3 regions of the Streptomyces sediminicola genome follow, and region 2 is predicted to be linked to each of the others. Evidence: predicted binding sites of a transcription regulator. Region 2 holds the regulator's gene; each other region holds the start of a gene.
What was found. Region 2 encodes HrcA, which represses chaperone genes, less so after heat shock. Its sites were predicted from a motif close to TTNGCACTCNGNNNNNCNGAGTGCNAA; they were not measured.
Positions count from the first base shown of each region.

Region 1: groES (co-chaperone GroES) is a predicted target of HrcA. The motif match lies at 2,111-2,137, and genes of this name have one in related genera.
Region 3: groL (chaperonin GroEL) is a predicted target of HrcA. The motif match lies at 2,961-2,987, and genes of this name have one in related genera.

Region 1 is NZ_CP144555.1:2,770,774-2,775,105, forward strand. Features, by position in the region: gene groL (chaperonin GroEL) at 1-1,539, opposite strand, end outside; gene groES (co-chaperone GroES) at 1,656-1,964, opposite strand; gene VM636_RS11920 (polysaccharide deacetylase family protein) at 2,167-2,901, opposite strand; gene VM636_RS11925 (polysaccharide deacetylase family protein) at 2,898-3,767, opposite strand; gene VM636_RS11930 (methyltransferase domain-containing protein) at 3,930-4,332, shown strand, end outside.
Region 2 is NZ_CP144555.1:4,741,488-4,745,819, reverse strand. Features, by position in the region: gene VM636_RS20820 (nitronate monooxygenase) at 1-293, opposite strand, end outside; gene dnaJ (molecular chaperone DnaJ) at 389-1,528, opposite strand; gene hrcA (heat-inducible transcriptional repressor HrcA) at 1,529-2,545, opposite strand; gene VM636_RS20805 (MBL fold metallo-hydrolase) at 2,709-3,434, shown strand; gene VM636_RS20800 (DUF3097 domain-containing protein) at 3,469-4,269, shown strand.
Region 3 is NZ_CP144555.1:3,855,075-3,859,406, reverse strand. Features, by position in the region: gene VM636_RS16965 (NADH:flavin oxidoreductase) at 1-920, opposite strand, end outside; gene groL (chaperonin GroEL) at 1,178-2,800, opposite strand; gene VM636_RS16955 (cold-shock protein) at 3,127-3,330, opposite strand; gene VM636_RS16950 (MoaD/ThiS family protein) at 3,771-4,046, opposite strand; gene thrC (threonine synthase) at 4,142-4,332, opposite strand, start outside.

The DNA of each region.
Region 1 (4,332 bases), 2.0 Mb from region 2:
GAGGGAGGCGATGGAGGCCGCGTTCTCCAGGGCGGAGCGCGTGACCTTCACCGGGTCGATGACGCCGGCCTTGACCAGGTCGCCGTACTCGCCGGTGGCGGCGTTGTAGCCGCTGCCCTTCTCCAGCTCCGCCACCTTGGAGACGATGACGTAGCCCTCCAGGCCGGCGTTCTCGGCGATCCAGCGCAGCGGCTCGACGGCGGCGCGGCGGACGACCGACACACCGGTGGCCTCGTCGCCGGACTTGCCGAGGTTGCCCTCCAGCACCTTGACGGCGTGGACCAGGGCGGAGCCACCACCGGAGACGATGCCCTCCTCGACCGCGGCGCGGGTCGCGGAGATGGCGTCCTCCAGACGGTGCTTGCGCTCCTTCAGCTCCACCTCGGTGGCGGCGCCGACCTTGATGACGCACACGCCGCCGGCCAGCTTCGCGAGGCGCTCCTGGAGCTTCTCGCGGTCCCAGTCGGAGTCCGTGGCCTCGATCTCGGCCTTGATCTGGGCGATGCGGCCCTCGACGTCGGCCTTCTGGCCGGCGCCGTCGACGATCGTGGTGTCGTCCTTGGTGACCGTGATGCGGCGGGCGGTGCCGAGCACGTCCAGGCCGACCTGGTCGAGCTTGAGGCCGACCTCCTCGGAGATGACGGTGGCGCCCGTGAGGACGGCCATGTCCTGGAGCATCGCCTTGCGGCGGTCGCCGAAGCCGGGGGCCTTCACCGCGACGGCGTTGAAGGTGCCGCGGATCTTGTTCACGACGAGGGTGGAGAGGGCCTCGCCCTCGACGTCCTCGGCGATGATCAGCAGCGGCTTCGAGGCGTTGGCCTGGATGACCTTCTCCAGCAGCGGCAGCAGGTCCGCGATGGAGGCGATCTTGCCCTGGTGGATGAGGATGTAGGGGTCGTCCAGGACCGCTTCCATCCGCTCCTGGTCCGTCACGAAGTACGGCGACAGGTAGCCCTTGTCGAAGGCCATGCCCTCGGTGAAGTCCAGCTCCAGGCCGAAGGTGTTGGACTCCTCGACGGTGATGACGCCGTCCTTGCCGACCTTGTCCATCGCCTCGGCGATCAGCTCGCCGACCTGCTGGTCCTGGGCGGACAGCGCGGCGACGGCGGCGATGTCGGACTTCTCCTCGATCGGACGCGCGGTGGCGAGGAGGTCCTCGGCCACGGCGGCGACGGCCGCGTCGATGCCCTTCTTCAGCAGCGCCGGGGAGGCACCCGCGGCGACGTTCTTCAGACCCTCGCGGACGAGCGCCTGGGCCAGGACGGTCGCGGTGGTCGTACCGTCACCCGCGATGTCGTTGGTCTTGGTCGCCACCTCCTTCACCAGCTGGGCGCCGAGGTTCTCGTACGGGTCCTCGATCTCGACCTCGCGGGCGATGGTGACGCCGTCGTTGGTGATGGTCGGGGCGCCGAACTTCTTGTCGATGACGACGTTGCGGCCCTTGGGGCCGATCGTCACCTTCACGGTGTCGGCGAGCTTGTTGACGCCGCGCTCGAGGGCGCGACGGGCGTCCTCGTCGAACTTCAGGATCTTCGCCATGGGAGCGTGAGCCCTCTCGGAAATCTAGAAAACTGACTGCGCCCCGGGCGCCCGGCTTCTTGTCGTCCGCGGGGGCCAGGGGCGCAGCTGCTGAGCAGGAGTCGAGGTGAGTCGACTTACTTCTCGACGATCGCGAGCACGTCGCGGGCCGAGAGGACGAGGTACTCCTCGCCGTTGTACTTCACCTCGGTGCCGCCGTACTTGCTGTAGAGCACGACGTCGCCGACGGAGACGTCGAGCGGAAGACGGTTACCGTCCTCGAAGCGGCCCGGGCCCACGGCCAGGACGACGCCCTCCTGGGGCTTCTCCTTGGCGGTGTCCGGAATGACCAGGCCCGAAGCCGTGGTCTGCTCGGCGTCGAGCGGCTGGACCACGATGCGGTCCTCGAGCGGCTTGATGGCAACCTTGGAGCTGGCGGTCGTCACGATCCGACCTCCCCCTTCGGAGATCTCACGGGGTTAACTGTCTGAGGTGGCGACCAGGTCGATCCGTCGTCGCGGGTGCCGGACCTGCCCGTCGCTTTGTTGGCACTCTCCTGGGGGGAGTGCCAGACCTGAGACTATGACCGCGATTAGCACTCGGTCAAGCGGAGTGCCAATTCCCCGCGTCGCGTCGCCGGGCCGGGGGTCAGAGGTAGTCCTCCAGCCGCCCCACCGCCAGCCCCTGTTCCCCGATGGTCCGCAGCAGCCGCAGCGTGGTCTCGCCGGGCGGTGGACCGGCCGGCTCGTCCGGGTCGACGGCGATGATGTCGCCGGGCCGCAGCCGCTGCTCGCCGCCGGTGAAGACGAGGTCGCCGCCCGCGCCGGCGGTCGCGCGCCACAGGACGAGCGCGGTGACGCCGCAGTCGGCGGCGGCCCGCAGGGTCGTGGTGTCGTACGTGCCGTGGGGCGGGCGGAGCAGGTGGGGGCGGATGCCGAAGCGGGAGTCGAGCTTGCGCCGCTGGCCGCAGATCTCGGCGCGCTGCCCGGCGTAGGGCAGTCCGCGCAGGGAGCGGTGTTCCAGGGTGTGGTTCTGCAGGCTCGCGCCGACCGAGCGCAGCCGGGCGAACCGGCCGTAGGCCGGGCCGGCGACGTTCTCGGTGAGGAACAGGGTGACGGGCAGCCGGTGTGCGCGGATCACGTCGGCGAAGCCGGGGTCGCGCTCGGCCCCGTCGTCGTAGGTGAGAAAGACCACCCGGTCGGTGGTGGGGACGCGGTCCACGACCGGCGGCAGCGCCGCGTCCGGCACCTCGGCGCGCGCGGCGGGCTTGCCGGCGGCGGCGTCGGGGGCGGGGCCCGGGGAGGGGGCGCAGCCGGCGAGGAGCAGGGCCACGAGGGCGGCCGTCGGGGCGGCGCCGGCGGTCCGGAACCGCCCCCGCCTCACAGGTAGTCCTCCAGCCGGGCGACGGCGTAGCCCTCGGCGGTGACCTTGTCGAGGAAGCGCCGGGCGAGGTCGGTCATCGAGCCGTCCCAGTCGGCGTGGCCGCGGAAGTGGCTCAGGACGATGTCGCCGGGGTGCAGGCTCCGGTCCCACTCGCGGTACTCCCAGTGGTCGACGTAGACCTCCTCGTCCCAGATGGGCGCGTAGCGGATGCCGCAGGACTTGGCGGCGGCGAGCGTGTCGCGGTTGTAGTTGCCGTACGGCGGGCGGAAGAGGACCGGGCGCGTGCCGTACTGCTTCTCCATCACGTCCTGCATCCCGCAGATCTCCCGCCGCTGCTGCTCGTAGGAGAGCGCGGGGAGGTACGGGTGGGTCAGGGTGTGGTTGTTGAGGGTGACGCCGAGGTCGCGCATCTTCCGGAAGTAGCCGTAGTCGTCCTTGATCTCCTCGTCGGTGAGGAAGACGGTGTACGGGACCTTCAGCTCGTGCATCATGCGCAGGAACTCCGGGTCCTTCTCGGCGCCGTCGTCGATGGTGAGGAAGACGACCTTGTCCTCGGTGGGGATGGTGGTGAAGACCGGCGGCAGGTCCTCCTGTCCGTCCACCTCGAAGCCCGCGCGCGCGGTGATCACCGGCTTCTCGGCGGGGGGCGGGGGTGCCACGAGGGGGGCCCGGCCGAGGTTCCAGCGCTTGGCCGCGGCGACGACGGCCGCGCGTTCGGCCCGCGCCTTGGCCTCGGGGCCCTCCTGGGCGCCCGCGGGGGGCGCCTGGAGGGGCTGCCGGGCCGGGGTGTCCCGCTCGGGGGACGCGTCCTGCGCACAGCCGGAGGCGAGGGCCGCGACGAGGAGCGCGGCGAGACCGCCGCACATCCGGGCCCCCGGCGTGGACGCCCGGAGGAAGCGTCTCGCCCGGCTTTTGTCATTTTGTACGACTACTCGCATGGTCTCGGATCCTGACAGCGCCCGGCCCCGTGTCCGGCCCGACACCCGCGCCGTGCGCGCGGCTTCCACCGACTGGCCCACAATGACCCGGTGAAAGACCCAGAAGCCCTCCACGCGCTCCTCACGCCCGAAGGCCGTGCGCTCCTCGACGAGGTCCGCGGCACCGATCCCGCCCGAGAACTCGCGGTCGCCACCCGCCTGCGCCGCACCCACCCGCCGGACCTGGTCTCGGCCGCGCTCGGCCAGGCCCGCCTGCGGCAGCGGGCGGTGGCCAAGTTCGGGACGGAGGACGCCGGGAGGATGTTCTTCACCCCCCACGGCGTCGAGCAGTCGACCCGCGCGAGCGTCGCCGCCCACCGCGCCGGACGGCTGGCCGCCCTCGGGGTGCGGTCGGTGGCCGACCTGTGCTGCGGGATCGGCGGCGACGCCATCGCGCTGGCCCGCGCGGGCATCCGGGTGCTGGCCGTGGACCGCGATCCGGTGACGGTGGCGG
Region 2 (4,332 bases):
GTCTCGTACCAGGCGGCCTCGCCGGCGAGCTGCTCGGCGTAGACGCCGACGGCGGCGGGGTCGGCGGTCTCCGGCTGCGGCATGAAGAGGTTGACGCCGAAGGGGCGGCCGGTCAGTCCGCGGAGCTGTTTGATCTCCTGGTACATGCCGTCCGCGGTCTTGTACCCGGCCGCGAGGAAGCCCAGCCCGCCCGCCTCGCAGACCGCGCCGGCGAGCTGCGGCACCGAGACGCCGCCGGCCATGGGCGCCTGCACGATCGGGTACGGGGTGAGACCGGTCAGCGCGGAGGACATGACGGCATGGTGTCACGTCCTCCCCGCCGGTTCGCAGCCACCCTTCCATCGGCATATGCCGTGGTCATCCACGAGGGGGAGTGCGGCGGTCCGGATCAGCGGCCGTTGAAGGCGTCCTTGAGCCGGGAGAAGAGTCCCTGCTGGCCGGGCTGGAACTGGCCTTGCGGGCGTTCCTCACCGCGCAGCTTCGACAACTCGCGCAGCAGGCGCTCCTGTTCGGGGTCGAGCTTGGTGGGGGTGGTCACCTCGACGTGGACGATGAGGTCGCCCCGGCCGCCGCCGCGCAGGTGCGTGACGCCGCGGCCGTGCAGCGGGATCGACTGGCCGGACTGGGTGCCGGGCCGGATGTCGACCTCCTCCAGGCCGTCCAGGGTCTCCAGGGGCACTTTGGTGCCGAGGGCCGCCGCGGTCATCGGGATGGTGACCGTGCAGTGCAGGTCGTCGCCGCGCCGCTGGAAGGTCTGGTGGGGCAGTTCGTGGATCTCGACGTACAGGTCGCCGGCCGGGCCGCCGCCGGGGCCGACCTCGCCCTCGCCGGCGAGCTGGATGCGGGTGCCGTTGTCCACACCGGCCGGGATCTTCACCGTCAGGGTGCGGCGGGAGCGGATGCGGCCGTCGCCCGCGCACTCGGGGCACGGGGTGGGCACCACGGTGCCGAAGCCCTGGCACTGCGGGCAGGGCCGCGAGGTCATGACCTGGCCCAGGAAGGACCGGGTGACCTGGGAGACCTCGCCCCGGCCGCGGCACATGTCGCAGGTCTGCGCGGAGGTGCCGGGCGCGGCGCCCTCACCGTTGCAGGTGTTGCAGACGACGGCCGTGTCGACCTGGATGTCCTTGGTCGTGCCGAAGGCCGCCTCGTCCAGCTCGACCTCGATGCGGATCATGGCGTCCTGGCCCCGGCGGGTGCGCGAGCGCGGCCCGCGCTGCGACGCCGTGCCGAAGAAGGCGTCCATGATGTCCGAGAAGTTCCCGAAGCCGCCCGCGCCGAAGCCGCCCGCGCCACCGGCGGCGCCGGCCTGCGAGAGGGGGTCTCCGCCGAGGTCGTAGACCTGCTTCTTCTGCGGGTCCGACAACACCTCGTAGGCGGCGTTGATCTCCTTGAAACGCTCCTGCGTCTTCGGATCGGGGTTGACGTCCGGGTGCAGCTCGCGCGCGAGCCGGCGGAACGCCTTCTTGATCTCGTCCTGGGACGCGTCGCGTCGCACGCCGAGTACGGCGTAGTAGTCCGTGGCCACCTAAGACTCCGCCAGGATCTGTCCGACGTACCGTGCCACTGCGCGTACCGCTCCCATCGTTCCCGGGTAGTCCATGCGGGTCGGACCGACCACGCCGAGCTTGGCAACCGCCTCGCCGCCCGAACCGTAGCCCACCGACACGACGGACGTGGAGTTGAGTCCTTCGTGGGCGTTCTCGTGACCGATGCGCACGGTGACGCCCGGTTCCTGCGCCTCGCCGAGCAGCTTGAGGAGCACGACCTGCTCCTCCAGCGCCTCCAGGACGGGGCGGATCACCAGGGGGAAATCGTGCCCGAAGCGGGTCAGATTGGCGGTCCCGCCGATCATGAGCCGCTCCTCGTTCTCCTCGACCAGCGTCTCCAGGAGAGTGGAGAGCACGGTGGAGACCGTACCGCGGTCCTCGGCCTCGAACGCCTCGGGCAGATCCTCGACCAGGCCCGGCACGTCCGTGAACCGGCGGCCCGCGACCCGGCTGTTGAGCCGTGCCCGCAGGTCGGCGAGGGACGCCTCCCCGAACGGCGCCGGGCAGTCCACCATCCGCTGCTCGACCCGGCCGGTGTCCGTGATCAGCACGAGCATCAGCCGCGCAGGCGCCAGCGCGAGCAGTTCCACGTGGCGCACCGTCGAACGGGTCAGCGACGGGTACTGCACGACCGCGACCTGCCGCGTGAGCTGCGCCAGCAGCCGCACGGTGCGGGCCACCACGTCGTCGAGGTCGACGGCGCCGTCCAGGAAGCCCTGGATGGCCCGCCGCTCGGGCGCGGTCATCGGCTTGACGCCGGCCAGTTTGTCGACGAACAGCCGGTAGCCCTTGTCGGTCGGGATGCGCCCGGCGCTGGTGTGCGGCTGGGCGATGAACCCCTCGTCCTCCAGGGCCGCCATGTCGTTGCGCACGGTGGCCGGGGAGACGCCGAGGTTGTGCCGCTCGGTGAGCGCCTTGGAGCCGACCGGCTCCTCCGTGCCCACGTAGTCCTGGACGATGGCGCGCAGCACCTGGAGCCTGCGTTCACTGAGCATCGCGCAACACACCTCCAGATCGCCTTCGCCCGGTGTTCCCCCTGGCACTCACCGTGTTCGAGTGCCAGTCTTCCCGGGCCCAGTGTACGGCCGTCGGGTACGCCCCGGGCAAGGCCGGGGCACACGCCGTCGCGCGGGGTGACCGGACCGCTAGCGTCGCCGCATGACGGTGACTTGGGAAGAGCCGGGGTGGGAGAGGATCACGGCCCACGTGGTACGGCGGCGGCTGCCGGGCTGGGACTGCACGGTGGGGCTGGTCCTCGGGGCGGGCGGCGTCCTCGCGGTGGACGCCGGGTCGTGCCTGGCCGAGGGGGCCGGGGTACGGGCGTGGGCGGAGCGGACGGCGGGGGCGCGTGTGACGCATCTCGCGCTGACCCACGCGCACTTCGACCACGTCCTGGGGGCGGGGGCGTTCCCGGACGCGCGGGTGTACGGGGCCCCGGGCGTGGGCGCGGCGCTGACCGGGGGCCGGGAGGAGCTGGTCGCGGACGCGGTGGCGCACGGCCTGGACGCGCGCGCGGCGCGGGAGGCGGCGGACGCGCTGCCCGGGGCCGTGCGGGAGACGGAGGGCGAAGTGACGCTGGACCTCGGCGGCGGGGCGCGGGCGGTGCTGGCCGCCGTGGGCCCCGGGCACACCGGCCACGACCTGGCGGTGCTGGTGCCGGGCGATCCGGCGGTGGTCCTCTGCGGGGACCTCGTCGAGGAGTCCGGGCCCCCGCAGGCGGGCCCGGACGCGGTGCCGTCGCGCTGGCCGGCCGCCCTGGACCGGCTGCTCGCGCTCGGTGGCGAGGACGCCCGGTACGTTCCGGGCCACGGGGCGGTGGTCGACGCGGCGTTCGTGCGCGCGCAGCGCGACGCCCTGGCGGTCCGCTTCGGCGTGTCGCGGTGATCACGTCCGGTCCGTTCCTCGTATCGTCGGCAGAATGCGCCAGTACTCCGCCGATCTGACCCCGCCGTGGAAGAAGCCGCAGCCCGTGCCGGAGGTGCCGGCCGAGCCCGGACTCGTGGTCGAGGAGCCCGGCACCGGCTTCTGCGGCGCGGTGACCGGCTGCGAGGCGGGCACCGTGACCCTGGAGGACCGCTTCGGCAAGCGCCGGGTCTTCCCGATGGAGCCCCGCGGGTTCCTGCTGGAGGGCAGGGCGGTGACGCTGGTACGGCCGCCCTCCGGCCCGGTACGGCCCACGCGGACGGCGTCCGGCTCGGTGGCGGTGCCCGGCGCGCGCGCCCGGGTGGCACGGGCCGGCCGCATCTACGTGGAGGGCCGGCACGACGCCGAGCTGGTCGAGAAGGTCTGGGGCGACGACCTGCGCGTCGAGGGCGTGGTCGTGGAGTACCTGGAGGGCGTCGACGACCTCCCCGCGATCGTCGACGCCTTCGCGCCCGGCCCGGACGCCCGCCTCGGCGTCCTGGTGGACCATCTGGTGCCGGGCACGAAGGAGTGGCGGATCGCGGAGTCGGTCACCAGCGAGCACGCGCTCGTGGTGGGCCACCCGTACATCGACGTCTGGGAGGCCGTGAAGCCGTCCTCGCTGGGCATCCCCGGCTGGCCCCGGGTGCCGCGCGGCCAGGACTGGAAGACGGGGGTGTGCCGGGCACTGGGCTGGCCGGAGAACACGGGCGCGGCCTGGCAGGCGATCCTCGGCCGGGTGCGGTCGTACAAGGACCTGGAGCCGTCGCTGCTCGGCAGCGTGGAACGCCTCATCGACCACGTGACGGCCCCCTGACCCGACGGCGGTCGCCCAGGGGACGGCGCCTGACGCGACGGCGGGTCGCCCACAGGACGGCGC
Region 3 (4,332 bases), 890 kb from region 2:
GAGCCGACGGTGATGACGGGCTTGCCGGTGAGCTTCCTGGTCCAGCCGGCCAGGTTGAGGTCGCTGCCGTCGAACTCGGGGCGCCAGTAGCGGCGGGTGGAGGCGTGGAAGACGTCGACGCCGGCGGCGGCGAGCGGGCAGAGGAGCGCGTCCAGTTCCCCGGGGGTCCCGGCGAGGCGGGCGTCGTAGGCGTCCTGCTTCCACTGCGAGTAGCGGAAGATCACCGGGAAGCCGGGCGAGACCCGCTCGCGGACGGCGGCCACGATCTCCGCGGCGAAGCGGGTGCGGGCCACGAGGTCGCCGCCGTAGGCGTCGGTGCGGCGGTTGGTGCCCGCCCACAGGAACTGGTCGACGAGGTAGCCGTGGGCGCCGTGGATCTCCACGCCGTCGAAGCCGATGCGTTCGGCAGCCGCGGCGGCCTCGGCGAACGCCCCGACGACGTCGTCGAGGTCCTGGCGGGTCATCTCCCGGCCGGTGGGCACGGACTCGCCGATGCGCAGGCCGGAGGGGCCCACGGCGGGGGCGTCGGCGAAGGGCGGGTCGCCCTGCTCGCGGACCATGCCGATGTGCCAGAGCTGCGGCACGATCGTGCCGCCGGCCGCGTGCACGGCCTCGGCGACCCTGGCCCAGCCGGCGAGCTGCTCCTCGCCGTGGAAGCGGGGCACCCGGTCGCTCTGCCCGGCGGAGGGGTGGCCGACGTAGGTGCCCTCGGTGACGATGAGTCCGACACCGGCGGCGGCGCGGCGCGCGTAGTACGAGAGCACGTCCTCGCCGGGGATGCCGTCCGGGGAGAACATGCGGGTCATCGGCGCCATGGCGATGCGGTTGGGGACGGTCAGCCCGTTGAGGGTGACGGGGCGGGCCAGCAGCCGGGCGGCGCGGGCGGCGGCTTCGGACGCCTCGGGGGCGGTGGCGGTCACGTGGGGGCTCCTCGGTCGAGGGAGTACCGGCGGGTATGTGCGCGCGCATGCATCGCACGCGTCCGGGACAACCGGCCGTCCCGCGCGGGCATTCCGCGCTCCGGCACCGCCCCGTGTGATCCCCGGCACATCCAACTCCCCGGCGCCACCGTCCCCTTGGGCCGCGCCCGGGTCCGAAGACGGCGCGAGGGCGGCACCCCCTGCCGGAACAGGGGATGCCGCCCTCGGATGCGCGGGACGCGACCGGACGGGTCCGGTCAGAAGTCCATGTCACCGCCCGGCATGCCGCCGCCGGCCGGCGCGGCGGCCTTCTCCGGCTTGTCGGCGATGACGGCCTCGGTGGTGAGGAACAGCGCGGCGATGGAGGCGGCGTTCTGCAGCGCGGAACGGGTCACCTTCGCCGGGTCGATGATGCCCTCGGCGATCATGTCGACGTACTCGCCGGTCGCGGCGTTCAGGCCGTGGCCGACCTGGAGGTTGCGGACCTTCTCCACGACGACGCCGCCCTCGAGACCACCGTTGACGGCGATCTGCTTCAGCGGGGCCTCCAGCGCGAGCTTCACGGCGTTGGCGCCGGTCGCCTCGTCGTCCTGGAGCTCCAGCTTCTCGAAGACCTGGGAGGCCTGCAGCAGGGCCACGCCGCCACCGGCGACGATGCCCTCCTCGACGGCCGCCTTCGCGTTGCGGACGGCGTCCTCGATGCGGTGCTTGCGCTCCTTGAGCTCCACCTCGGTGGCGGCACCGGCCTTGATGACGGCCACGCCGCCGGCCAGCTTCGCCAGGCGCTCCTGGAGCTTCTCGCGGTCGTAGTCCGAGTCGCTGTTCTCGATCTCGGCGCGGATCTGGTTCACGCGGCCCTGGACCTGGTCGGCCGAGCCGGCACCGTCGACGATGGTGGTCTCGTCCTTGGTGATGACGACCTTGCGGGCCTTGCCCAGCAGGTCCAGCGTGGCGTTCTCCAGCTTGAGGCCGACCTCCTCGGAGATGACCTCGCCGCCGGTGAGGATGGCGATGTCGCCGAGCATGGCCTTGCGGCGGTCGCCGAAGCCCGGGGCCTTGACGGCGACGGACTTGAAGGTGCCGCGGATCTTGTTGACCACCAGGGTCGACAGGGCCTCGCCCTCGACGTCCTCGGCGATGATCAGCAGCGGCTTGCCCGACTGCATGACCTTCTCCAGGAGCGGCAGCAGGTCCTTGACGTTGCCGATCTTGGAGTTGGCGATCAGGATGTACGGGTCGTCGAGGACGGCCTCCATACGCTCCATGTCGGTGGCGAAGTACGCCGAGATGTAGCCCTTGTCGAAGCGCATACCCTCGGTGAGCTCCAGCTCCAGACCGAAGGTCTGGGACTCCTCGACGGTGATGACGCCTTCCTTGCCGACCTTGTCCATGGCCTCGGCGATCAGCTCGCCGATCTGGGTGTCGGCGGCGGAGATGGAGGCCGTGGAGGCGATCTGCTCCTTGGTCTCCACGTCCTTGGCCTGCTCCAGCAGGGCGGCGGAGACGGCCTCGACGGCCTTCTCGATACCGCGCTTGAGGGCCATCGGGTTGGCGCCCGCGGCGACGTTGCGCAGGCCCTCCTTGACCAGGGCCTGGGCGAGGACGGTGGCGGTGGTCGTACCGTCGCCGGCGACGTCGTCCGTCTTCTTGGCGACTTCCTTGACCAGCTCGGCGCCGATCTTCTCGTACGGGTCCTCGAGCTCGATCTCCTTGGCGATGGACACACCATCGTTGGTGATCGTGGGGGCGCCCCACTTCTTCTCGAGGACGACGTTGCGGCCCTTGGGGCCGAGCGTCACCTTGACGGCGTCCGCGAGCTGGTTCATGCCGCGCTCGAGGCCGCGCCGTGCCTCCTCGTCGAACGCGATGATCTTGGCCATGTGAAGTGGTCCCTCCAGGACTGGGGGTGATTCCTTCGGACCGCGCCCGCGCCCGCGACGGACGGCTCGCGTGCCTCGTGGTTCCTTCCCCACCCGGCCCGCGGGCCTCACCGACCCGGTCCTCGTTGTCACTCTCACCTTCAGAGTGCTAACGCAATGATTAGCACTCGACCCTGCCGAGTGCAAGCGCCTCCGGGCGATCCGCGGCCCGGCTCCGCCGCCCGCGAACACCGGGGAGCCCCCGCCCGGGACGGCCCGAAGGGCCCGCACCCCGTGGGGTGCGGGCCCTTCGGAGAAGAACCGTTCGCTTTCGGTGGCCGTACGTCTCAGGCGCTGAGGCGGACCATGTCGGCCTGCGGGCCCTTCTGACCCTGCGAGATCTCGAACTCGACCCGCTGGCCTTCTTCGAGGGTGCGGTAGCCGTCCATCTGAATCGCGCTGTAGTGGACGAAAACATCCGCACCACCGTCGACCGCGATGAAGCCGTACCCCTTCTCCGCGTTGAACCACTTGACGGTGCCCTGAGCCATGCCTAACTCCCCTATTACTGGCCCTTGCACAGATCCGCACTTCGCGGACCCGGGTCAGACCTCACCCCCCGTGCTTGGGGGCGTGCGCCGGAACGCGTCGACCGCGGCCGAATGTATCTGCCCAACTGCCGTCTGCAACAGGTCAATCGGACGAGAAATCTGGACGCGCCGGGCCAGGAAAGTGGCGAGAATTCGGTTGAATTCCGGTCAAGTCGGGCCACACAAAGGCCACAAAAGCCGCGAATGCCGCCCAGACTTTGGCTGCATCTTGTCGGGCGTACGGCAGGAATTCAGGGTCCCCGAACCGTCGGAGGAGACCGCGTTCCCCAACTCTACCGTGCTCAACCCCATGGAATTGCCCCCTCCGCTTCTCTCACGGAGGGGGCAGGTCCCGCGCACGGCGGGTCACCGCCATTACCTTTGGTAACGGCCAGGGTCGGTCAGCCGCCGGCGACCGCCGGGATGATGGAGACGCCCGCGCCGTCCGGGGTCGCCGTCTCCAGCCCCTGCTCGAAGCGGACGTCGTCGTCGTCGACGTAGACGTTCACGAAGCGGCGCAGCTTGCCCTGGTCGTCCAGGACGCGGGCGGCGATGCCCGTGTGGTTCTTCTCCAGGTCGGAGATGACCTCGGCGAGGGTCGCGCCCTCGGCGCTGACCTCGGCGCGGCCCCCGGTGTAGGGGCGCAGGATGGTGGGGATGCGGACGGTGACACTCACGGGGGAACCTCCGGAAGGGGTGGCGGACCGACGGGCGCGGGAGCTGCGCGTCCAGCCCCCGCCGCCCGACGACGAGGGGACGGCGGGGCGGTGGCTCAGCCGAGGCCGGCCGCGCGGAACGACTCCAGGCTGGGGCGGATCGTGGCGGTCAGGCCGGTGTCGGCCACCGCGTCCAGGGTCTTGAGCCCGTCGCCGGTGTTGAGCACGACGGTGGTCAGGGTGGGATCGAGGACGCCGCTCTCGACCAGCTTGCGGGTCACGCCGACGGTCACGCCGCCGGCGGTCT